DNA from 2 places in the Vogesella sp. AC12 genome. Region 1 is predicted to be linked to the other one. Evidence: predicted binding sites of a transcription regulator. Region 1 holds the regulator's gene; the other holds the start of a gene.
The links. The regulator FNR, encoded in region 1, switches genes on or off when oxygen is low (the NO sensors DNR and NnrR bind a similar motif). The targets are predictions, from matches to a motif close to TTGATNNNNATCAA.
Positions count from the first base shown of each region.

Region 1 (5,602 bases):
GTGTGCGCCACCCTCTGGCTGCCGGAGCTTGCGGCCAACCATGGCGAGTGGCCGGCGCTGGCCGGCGCCATGTTGGCGCTGCTGCTGGTGCTGCTGATTGCCGGCCCGCACGGCATCGGCGGCCTGCCGCTGGTGCTGGGCGGCATGGCGCTCAACCTGCTGCTGGGCGCGCTGGCGTCCGCGATCGTGATGCTGCACGACCAGTACAGCCGCAACCTGTTCATCTGGGGCGCGGGCGACCTGACGCAGCACGACTGGCAGTGGGTGCAGTGGCTGTGGCCGCGGCTGGCGCCGATGCTGTTGCTGCTGTGGCTGGCGCCGCGCCCGCTGACCCTGCTGCGGCTGGGTGCCAGCGGTGCACAGGGCCGGGGGCTGAGCCTGTGGCCGGCGCTGCTGCTGATGCTGCTGGCCGCACTGTGGCTGAGCTCGGTGGCGATCACCGCGGTGGGGCTGATCGGCTTCATCGGTCTGTTGACGCCCAACTTCGCCCGCCTGCTGGGCGCGCGCGGCGCACGCGACGAGCTGGCCTACAGTGCGCTGCTGGGCGCGCTGCTGCTGCTGGCGACCGACGCGGTGGCGCTGCTGGCCAGCGGCTGGTCGGCCGATCTGGTGCCCAGCGGTGCGGCGGCGGCACTGATTGGCGCGCCGGCGCTGCTGTGGTTTACCCGCCGCCAGTTGCCGGGCGGCAGCCAGCAGAGTCTGGCGCTGACACCGGCGGCGCGCCCGTTGCGTCCGTGGGGCTGGGCGCTGCTGCTGAGCGGCCTGCTGGCGCTGGCCGTGCTGAGCCTGACGCTGGCGCCGGGCGCGCACGGCTGGCAGCTGGCGTGGCCGGACGCGCTGATCTGGTCGTTCCGCTGGCCGCGCACGCTCACCGCGGTGGCCGCCGGTGCCGGGCTGGCCGTCGCCGGCGTGGTGTTGCAGCGGCTGCTGCGCAACCCGCTGGCCAGCCCGGACATCCTGGGGCTGTCGGCCGGCGCCACGCTGGCATTGCTGGCGGCCAGCCTGTGGCTGGGGCGGCCGCTGCAGCAGGGCGGGCCGCTGATGGCCTTTGGCGGCAGCCTGGCGGTGCTGGGCCTGCTGCTGTGGCTGGGGCGGCGTCAGCAGTACGCGCCGGGGATGATGGCGCTGGTCGGCATCTCGCTGGCGGCCTTGCTGGAGGCGGTGCTGCAGTTCGCGCTGGCGCGCGGCACGGCGGATAGCTTCGCCATCCTCGGCTGGCTGGCCGGCTCCACCTATCGCGTATCGGGAGAGCAGGCGCTGCTGCTCAGCGGCGGCGTGCTGCTGCTGGGCGCGCTGGCGCTGTGCGGCCAACGTGCGCTGACGCTATTGAGCATTGGCGACGGTGTGGCGCAAGGGCGCGGCCTGCACTTGGCACGCAGCCGGCTGACGTGGCTGACACTGGTGGCGCTGCTGACCGCGCTGGTCACCAGCGTGCTGGGGCCGGTTGGCTTTCTCGGCCTGCTGGCACCGCATATCGCCGCCATGCTCGGCGCGCGCCGCGTGCTGCAGCAGCTGCTGCTGGCGGCGCTGCTGGGCAGCGTGCTGCTGCTGGTGGCGGACTGGCTGGGGCGGGTGCTGATCTTCCCGCTGCAGGTGCCGGTCGGCATCCTGGCCTCGGTGCTGTGCGGGGCGTATTTCATCTTGTTGTTGCTGGCGCAGCGTTTGCGCCGGGGGAGGGCGTAATGGCGCGGGCAGTCTGGACAACGTTGGCCGCAGCGTTGCTGCTGTGGTCTGGACTGGCGGCGGCGCTGACCGTGCGCGACAGCGACGGCGTGCATCATTTTGCACGCTCGCCGCAGCGGGTGGTGGCGCTGAGCTGGGAGGCCGCCGAACAGTTGCTGGAGTTGGGCATTACGCCGTTGGCGGTAGCCGATGCCGACGACTATCGCAAGTGGGTGGTGCGGCCAACCTTGCCATCTACCACGCTGCCGGCCGGCGGTCGGCTGGAGCCCAACCTGGAGCTGCTGGCCAGCCTGAAGCCGGACCTGATCATCATCAGCCCCAGCCTACTGGACATGCGGCCGCAACTGGCGCGCATCGCCCCGGTGCTGTACTTCGACGCCTACCGTCACGATCACGACAACGCGCAGGTGGCGCGTGACATCTACCTGCAGCTGGCCGGGCTGTTCGGGCGCACGGCGCTGGCCGAGCGGCGGCTGACCGGCATGGAGCAGGGCTTTGCCCGCCTGCGCGGCCGGCTGCAGCAGCGCTTCGGCACGCAGCTGCCGCGGGTGGACGTGATCCGTTTTGCCAGCCCGGCGGTGGTGTACGTGTACGGCAGCAACTCGATGCCGCTGCACGCGCTGCAGCGGCTGGGCATCGCCGGCACGCCGCAGCCGGCGGCGTCGATCTGGGGGGTGACGCAGCAGCAGGTGGTGCAGCTGGGGCAGCTGCGCGACAGCGTGGTGCTGTACCAGCAGCCGTTCGAGCAGGCCGGCAAGCTGTTCGGCACCCCGTTGTGGCGGGCGATGCCTTTCGTGCAGCGCGGCCGCTTCGGCGCGGTGCGCGCCACCTGGAGCTACGGCGGCATCTTCTCGCTGTACTACCTGGCCGAGGCGATGAGCGACGCGCTGCTGCGGCTGCCGCATGGTGCGCGCTAGCCGGCGGTGACAAGCAAAAAGCCCGGAGCAAGTCCGGGCTTTTTTATTGGGTCACGCGGCGGGCTTAGCCGGCGCTGTTGGCCTGCGAGCAGCCGGCCACCAGGGCCTTCAGCTCTTCCGGGCGGACCAGCTGGATGTGCTTGTGATCGACCAGGATCCAGCCCTGCTGCTGGAATTTCGACAGCGTGCGGCTGACGGTTTCCAGTTTCAGGCCGAGGAAGCTGCCGATTTCCTCGCGGCTCATGCGCAGGATGAAATCGTTGGCGGCAAAGCCGCGGCTGGCCAGGCGCTGCGACAGGTTGAGCAGGAAGGCGGCGAGGCGTTCTTCCGCCTTCATATTGCCCAGCAGCAGCATCACCGACTGGTCGCGCACGATTTCGCGGCTCATCAGGCGGAAGAAGTGGTGTTGCAGGCTGGGGATGTCGCGTCCCAGGCTTTCCATGCGGCTGAACGGCAGCTCGCACACCTCGCTGTCCTCCAGCGCGATGGCGTCGCAACCGTGGGTGTTGGAGGAAATGCCGTCCAGCCCCATCAGCTCGCCGGACATGTGGAAACCGGTAACCTGTTCGCGGCCGTCCTGGCTGGAAACGCAGGTCTTGAAATAGCCGGTGCGCACCGCGTATAAAGAACGGAAACCTTCTCCGCTGCGGAACAGGTATTCACCGCGCTTGAAACGGCGGCTCTGACGGATAACGGCATCCAGCTGGGCCATCTCGTCACGGTTTAGCCCCACCGGCAGGCACAATTCACGCAGGCTGCAGTTGGAACAAGTGACTTTCAGCGAATGCAGGGGGGAGGACAGATCGTTCATACCGAGAGTCGATTTCCAGGGACAGATGAGCTTGCTTGATGAGCGTCAATGCAGATCAAGGCGTAATTGCGCAAATTTACCAGTCCCCCACCAGATTTCCAATCAAAATATATGATGGCTGCTCATTCTGCATTTATCCCGACCCAATGTGTTTTCGACCGGACCCTGATCGAAACACTGGAAGGGTCCGGTCCGCGTTACACCTCCTATCCGACTGCCGACCGTTTTCACGCCGGTTTCGGGGTGAATGATTATGAACATTGCCTGGCGCAGCGCGCCATTGGGGCAAACCATCGCGGCATTTCGCTGTACGTGCACATCCCGTTCTGCAACACCATCTGCTACTACTGCGGCTGCAACAAGATCATCACCAAGGACAAGAGCCGTGCCGACGCCTACCTCGACTACCTGGAAAAGGAAATCGCGCTGGTGGCGGAAAAACTCGGCTGTCGCGAGAAGGTGATCCAGCTGCATTTCGGCGGCGGCACACCGACCTTCCTGTCCGATGCGCAGCTGGACCGGGTGATGGGCGTCATCAACCGCTACTTCGAGCTGCTGCCGGAAGGCGAGTTCTCGATCGAGATCGACCCGCGCAAGGTTGGCCGCGACACCGTGCTGCACCTGGGCCGTCTCGGTTTCAACCGCATGAGCGTCGGCATCCAGGATTTCGATCCGGCGGTGCAGCAGGCGGTGAACCGCATCCAGAGCGAGGCGGAAACCCGGCTGGTGATCGACGCCGCGCGCGAGGCCGGCTTCAAGTCGGTGAGCGTGGACCTGATCTACGGCCTGCCGCTGCAGAGCGCGCACTCGCTGGAAAGCACCGTCAACAAGGTGATCGCGATGTCGCCGGACCGTATCGCGCTGTACAACTACGCGCACCTGCCGACCGTGTTCAAGCCGCAGCGCCGCATCAACGAGGCCGATCTGCCGTCCAGCGCCACCAAGCTCGACATCCTGCAGAACTCGGTACAGCAGCTGAGCGACGCCGGTTACGTGTTCATCGGCATGGACCACTTCGCCAAGCCCGGTGACGAGCTGACGCGCGCGCTGGAGCAGGGCCGCCTGCAGCGCAACTTCCAGGGCTACTCCACCCACGCCGATTGCGACATGATCGGCTTCGGCGTGTCGTCGATCGGCAAGGTCGGCCCCTGTTACTCGCAGAATGAAAAAGACATCGACGCCTACTACGCTGCGCTGGACGCCGGCCACCTGCCGGTGATGCGCGGCATGACGCTGACTCAGGACGACATCCTGCGCCGCAGCGTGATCCAGGCGCTAATGTGCCGCTTCTCGCTGTCGGTGGAGGCGATCGAGCAGACCTTCGCCATCAATTTTGCCGACTACTTCGCCGACGAACTGCCGAAGATCCGCGAGTTCCAGCAGATGGGGCTGCTGCACTTCGACGGCGACTTCCTGATGGTGGAGCCGAAGGGCCGCTTCCTGATCCGCAATATCGCGATGGCGTTCGACCGCCACCTGCGCGAGCGCGAAACCGGCGCGCGCTATTCGAAAACCATCTGACGCGCGCCGCACGGGCGGCGGGACGACAGGCACACAAGGTTGGCCGCAGCGATGCGGCCAACCTTTTTTTATGCCGGCGGCGGCGCGGGCGCTAGAGCCTGTCATCCATTTGAGCCGGATGGGGGCAGGGAAGTGCGCCTGGCTTGTTTTTCAAGACTTGGCGGCGTGTTGATCATGCTCTGGGTTGGCTTGTTGTGCCTGGTTGCCGGTTCCGAACGTCAGCGTTCCGATGCCCGAGGCTGAGAACGAGAGTAGCGCCTTGCTGCCAAGGGGAATCTGCCAGGCATTGGGTGGCGTGGGCGTCACCGGACTACCTATCGGCATTGCCATATCCAGGCGAAACACCTGATAGGCGCTGGCTTCCAGCAACACGCTGCTATTGGGGGCCACCGTTACACTACAGCCCCAGTCTATTTCTTCCAACCCCATCCCCAAGCCAATACAGACGCGATATTCTTTATTGTCATAGGGCGGTATTCGCCAGCCACTCTCGTCGTGTGTCAGGGTAATTTCATTATTAAACCGCATCGAGAATTGATCTGCATTGGCGCTGAATGGATAAGCAAGCTGATTCGGGCTGATTTCTCCCGCGGCCAGCACCGAGGCAACCCAGGATAGTGGCAATTGATTGCTAAAATCGATAATTACCTTGGTATGTACAGACTGAATT
Region 1 is NZ_JANFNU010000002.1:288,459-294,060, forward strand. It holds gene fhuB (Fe(3+)-hydroxamate ABC transporter permease FhuB) at 1-1,683, shown strand, start outside; gene NOM55_RS05205 (iron-siderophore ABC transporter substrate-binding protein) at 1,683-2,600, shown strand; gene fnr (fumarate/nitrate reduction transcriptional regulator Fnr) at 2,665-3,411, opposite strand; gene hemN (oxygen-independent coproporphyrinogen III oxidase) at 3,523-4,932, shown strand; gene NOM55_RS05220 (hypothetical protein) at 5,083-5,602, opposite strand, start outside.

Region 2 (5,602 bases), 110 kb from region 1:
CTTGCAACAGCGTGCCGGCAACGAGCTGGCGCAGATCGAGCTGGTGGCACGACAGCACGCACGGCGCTGGGCGATCGTGCCGCTGCAGGCGGAAGAACCGGTCGGCGTGGCGCGGCTGCAGCGGCTGGCGCGCCACTAGGCACCGCGAGCAAAACCGCTGATCCAACGTGGCACCGCACCTTGACGCAGCGACTTGGCACGGTGTTGCCCGCTGCGACAAAGGCTGCACGCAGCCATGAAAAAGGGTACGACCGTGGTCGTACCCTTTTTGCGGAAATCGGCGTCGCGCTTACTTGCGGTCGCTGTTTTTCACCTTCTTGATGAACATCACGATGATGGTGGTGACGATCACCGAAGTGACGCCGATGGTGATGACACTCAGCAGGCCGACATCGTCAGAGAGCAGTTGTTTCCACAGTTCCATTTCAAGCTCCTCCCGGTGTTTCCGGTATCTAATCAGGATAAATTCGATCTTACCCCTACCCTTGACAGGGACTTTGATACAGGTCAATCCGCCGCGAGGCACCCGCGGGAAAGCAACAGCCCGCTGCCGCGCTTACCCTCAGGAATAGCTCAGTTCACGCGCCTTGCCCCAGAACACGCGGTAGGCGAACACGGTGTAGCCGATGATGGTGGGCAGCACCACCGCGGCGCCGGCGAGGATCACCCACAGCGCCTCGGCGTCGCTGGCCGCCTGCCAGATGGTCAGCCGACCGATGACAATTTCCGGGAACACGCTGTAGGCCAGACCCCAGAACGACAGCAGCACGATGCCGACGGTGGCGGCAAACGGCAGCCAGCAGAAGCTGTCGCGCCCAGCCGCCTGCCTTGCGGCCAACCTTGGCAGGCTGACGGCCAGCAGCACGAACAGCGCCAGCGTGACCAGCGGCAACGGCAACAACAGCAGCACATCCGGCAGCGTGAACCACTTGGCGGCGATGCGTGCGCTTGCCAGCGGCGTGGCGATCGACACCGCTGCGACCGCGACGCCGGTGCCCAGCAGCGCGCGCTGCGCCCAGCGCGTGGCGCGCTGCTGCAGTTCGCCCTCGGTTTTCATGATCAGCCAGCCGGCGCCGAGCAGCACGTAGGCGGCAGTCAGCCCGGCCCCGGCCAGCAGCGCGAAACCCCACGCCGCCGCACCGGGGGCGAAGCCGGTGAGGTAGCGCCCCAGCATCACGCCCTGGCTGAGCGTCGCCAGCAGCGAGCCGACAGCAAAGGCGGCGTTCCACGCCGGCTGGTGCTGCGCCTGCGCCTTGACGCGAAAGTCGAACGCCACGCCACGCAGGATCAAGCCCAGCAGCATCAGCGCCACCGGCAGGTACAGCTCGCCAAGGATGATGCCGTGCGCCATCGGGAACGCCACCAGCAGCAGGCCGACGCCCAGCACCAGCCAGGTTTCATTGGCGTCCCAGAACGGGCCGATGCTGGCGATCATGGTGTCGCGCTGGCTGTCGCTGCCCAACGGCAGCAACACGCCGACACCCAGGTCGTAGCCGTCGAGGATCACGTAGGCCAGCAAGGAGATGGCCATCAGGCCGGCGAAAATCACCGGCAACCACAGTTCCGCATTCATGCCGAGACTCCTTCAAGGTTGGCCGCAACCGGCTGACCGGCCTTCTTCGCCAGATAGAACACCACCGACACGTAGCTGACCAGCAGCACCGCGTACAGCGCTAGGTACATCAGCAAGGTGGACAGGATCATGCCGCCGCCCACCGCTGAGGCGGCATCGGCGGTGCGCAGGATGCCGGTCACCAGCCACGGTTGGCGGCCGATCTCGGTCACGTACCAGCCGGCCAGCGTCGCCAGCCAGCCGGAGAAGGTCATCGCCACCAGCACGCGTGCCAGCCATGGCGCCGGCTCGCCGCGGCGGCGCAGCTGCCACGCCGCCAGCCAGCAGGCCAGCAGCATCGCCACCCCCACCGCCACCATCACGCGGAAGCTCCAGAACACCTTGGCCACCGGCGGATGCGCGCCGGCAAACTCGTTCAGGCCGCGAATCTCGCCGTCCGGCTGGTGGGTGATGATCAGGCTCGCCAGCTTGGGAATACCCAACGCGTAGCGGTTGGACTGTGTCGCCTCGTCCGGCAGTGCGAACAGCAGCAGCGGCGCACCGCGCTCGGTATGCCACACGCCCTCGATCGCTGCCAGCTTGGCCGGCTGGTGGTGGAAGGTGTTCAGCCCGTGCGCGTCGCCGACCAGGATCTGCAGCGGGATCAGCACGGCGGCCAGGGTGACGCCGGTCTTCAGCGCGTGGCGCACGCCGGCGGCACGGTCGCCGCGCAGCCAGCGGTAGGCCGACACCCCGGCCACCAGAAAGGCCACCGTCAGGCCGGAGGCCAGCAGCATGTGCGTCAGCCGGTACGGCATCGACGGGTTGAAGATCACCGCCAGCCAGCTCTCTACGTGCACCTTGCCGGCAATTACCTCCACCCCGGCCGGCGTCTGCATCCACGAGTTCAGCGCGATGATCCAGAACGCCGACACCGTGGTGCCGAACGCCACCAGGAAGGTGGCCAGCGTGTGCACGCGGTTGCTCACCCGCGAGCGGCCGAACAGCATGATGCCGAGGAAGGTCGCCTCCAGGAAAAACGCGGTCAGCACCTCGTAGGCCAGCAGCGGCCCGGCGACGTTGCCGACCTTCTGCATGTAGCCCGGCCAGTTGGTGCCGAACTGGAAGCTCATGGTGATGCCGGACACCACCCCCAGCGCGAAGGTGAGCGCAAAGATCTTCACCCAGAAGCCGTAGGCGTCCAGCCACGCTTGGTCGCCGCTGCGGTCAAAGCGGGTCTTGAAGTACAGCAGCACCCAGCCCATGGCGATGCTGATGGTGGGAAACAGGATGTGGAAACTGATGTTGGCCGCAAACTGGATGCGCGCCAGCGTCAGCGGATCGAAGCTGTCCATGTTCAGGCCTCCGCGTCGGCGTTACGGTTGCTGTCGCGGCCGGTGAGACGGCCGATGCTCTGCGTGAACTGCAACACCTTCTGCACCTGGCTGCCCAGCTTCATCAGCTTCTGCAGCGTGTCCACGTCCATGTCGCGGATGTCGGCGAACCACTTGGTCACCAGTTCGATCAGCTGGTACATCTCGTTCATGCGTGCCTGTGCGTGGCGCTCGGCGTCGCCGGACGGCGTTTCCATGATCGCGCCGCGCAGCATGGTCAGCGTCGGCTCCACCTCGCGCTTCTGCCGCTCCTCGGCCAGGGTCTTGAAGATCGCCCACACGTCGTCCGGGGTGGAGAAGTATTCGCGACGGTCGCCGGGCAGGTGCTGCAGCTTGACCAGCCGCCACGCCTGCAGCTCCTTCAGCGCCATGCTGGTATTGGAGCGCGAACAGCCGATGGCCTCGACGATGTCGTCGGCGTTGAGTGGTTTGTCGGAGACGTACAGCAAGGCGTAGATCTGGCCCACGGTGCGGTTGATGCCCCAATGGCTGCCCATTTCGCCGAAATGCAGTACGAAGGATTGAATCAGGGGTGGCAGGTTCATGTCGTTTTCCAATTTTCAGTAATTTCTGAAAGTTTGATATGGATCATAGACGCTGGAAATAATGCTTGTCAAACCACACGCCAGCCCCGTGCCGTGACGGCCACCATTCATTGCTTCCGCAAGCCGGAACTAAGTTGCATACTGAAACGGATACGCACCGAGCGCGCCAGCCATGCCCGATCCCCAACGCATCCGCGATGCCCTGTTGCTGCACAGCGCCAGCTGCATCGGCAAAAAGTACCTGCAACAACTGGTCAGCCAGCTCGCCTGCCTGACCGGGGCCGAGCGCGTGCTGCTGTCGCAGCGCAGCAGCGGCCCGCACCGCCAGCTGCAGGTGCTGTTTGCCAACGACGCCGCCGGCACACCGCACGCGCTGCCCTGCAACTGCCAGTTCGACAACCGGCAACCGCTGCTGCTCGGCCGCGGCCTGCGGCAGTGCCTGCCAGACGCCGGCCAGCAGGCGTGGCAGAGCTGTCTCGCCTGGCCACTGCTGGACGGCGACGCGCATTGCCTGGGCCACTTGGCGCTGCTGGACCCGCGCCCCGACTTCTTCGCGCCGGAACTGCCGGTGCTGCTGCAGCCCTTCATCGAACGCGCCGGCGCCGAGCTGGAACAGCTGCAACAACGCGAAAAGCTGGCCAGGCGCCAGCACTGGCAGCTGCTGCACAGCGACATCCTGCGCCAGAACGCGCAGGGCACGCCGCTGGACGCCCTGCTGCGCACCGTGGTGCAGCAGATCGAGCTGGCGCTGCCGGAATGGCGCTGCTCCATCCTGCTGCTGGATTCGCGCGGCCGCCTGCAGCCGGTGGCCGGGCCGTCGCTGCCCAGCGCCTACCAGCAACGCCTGGTCGGCCTCGCCCCCGGCCCGATGGTCGGCAGCTGCGGCGCCGCGGTGTGGCACGCGAAACGGGTGGTGGCGGAAAACCTGCAACTGCACCCGAACTGGGCGCCGTACCGCGAGCTGGCGGCGCGCTTCGAACTGGGCAGTTGCTGGTCCGAGCCGCTGATCGACAGCAAGGGCACCGTGCACGGCACCTTCGCCGTCTACCACCGCACGCCGTCGGCGCCGACGCCGCAGGCGATCACCATCCTCGAGGACACCGCGCGCCTGCTGGCGCTGCTGCTGGAAAACCAGACCATCCACCGCCAGCTGGACAGCCGCAGCCAGTGGTACCGCGCCATCCTGCAGAACGCCGCCGACGGCCTGTCCATCATCGACATGAACGGCCGCTTCCTGGAGGCCAGCGACAGCCTGTGCCAGATGCTGGGCTACAGCCTGGACGAGCTGCTGCACATGCACCTGTGGCAGGTGGTGCCCGGCAGCACGCCGCAGAGCATCCGCCAGCGGCTGGCCGCCACCGGCGAGGACGGCGAGACCTTCGAAAGCGTCAACCGCACCAAGCACGGCGCGCTGCTCGATGTCGAGGTCAGCGCCCGCCGCCTGATGCTGGACGGCCAGCCGGTGATCTGGGGCTCGGCGCGCGACATCAGCCAGCGCAAGGCGCTGCAGCGCATCCTGGAGCAGCAGGCCACCATCGACGCGCTGACCGGGCTGTTCAACCGCCCGACACTGCTGGCGCGGCTGGAAACCCAGCTGCAGCTGGCGCAGGTTCAGCACGCGCCGCTGTCGGTACTGATGCTGGACCTCGACCACTTCAAGCAGATCAACGACCGCTACGGCCACCACGCCGGCGATCTGGTGCTGGCCGCGCTGGGCGACGCGCTGGAAGAAGTGCTGCGTGAGAGCGATGTCGCCGGCCGCATCGGCGGCGAGGAATTCTGCCTGCTGCTGCCGGGACTGGGGCTGCACGAGGCGCTGGACCTGGCCGAGCGCATCATCGACGACATCAGCGAGCTCCGCATCCAGAGCGGACACCACATCCTCGCCATCACCAGCTCCATCGGCGTCGCCTGCCTGCAGGCCGACGACGACAGCCGCACCCTGCTCGCCCGCGCCGACAGCGCGCTGTACGCGGCCAAGGCCGCCGGTCGCCACCGCGCCGTCGCGCTCAGCGCCGACCCGCCGTGACGGCACCGGTCACATCCCGTAAAATAGCTTGCCGCGCCCCGCCTGTCGGGGCGTTGCCTATTGCGGCCAACCTTTTACCTCC
Region 2 is NZ_JANFNU010000002.1:180,064-185,665, reverse strand. It holds gene arsA (arsenical pump-driving ATPase) at 1-139, shown strand, start outside; gene NOM55_RS04675 (DUF3149 domain-containing protein) at 290-424, opposite strand; gene NOM55_RS04670 (cytochrome d ubiquinol oxidase subunit II) at 563-1,573, opposite strand; gene NOM55_RS04665 (cytochrome ubiquinol oxidase subunit I) at 1,570-2,907, opposite strand; gene NOM55_RS04660 (GbsR/MarR family transcriptional regulator) at 2,910-3,491, opposite strand; gene NOM55_RS04655 (diguanylate cyclase) at 3,664-5,520, shown strand.
Region 2: the regulator FNR is predicted to act here: its motif matches at 3,525-3,538, upstream of NOM55_RS04660 (GbsR/MarR family transcriptional regulator).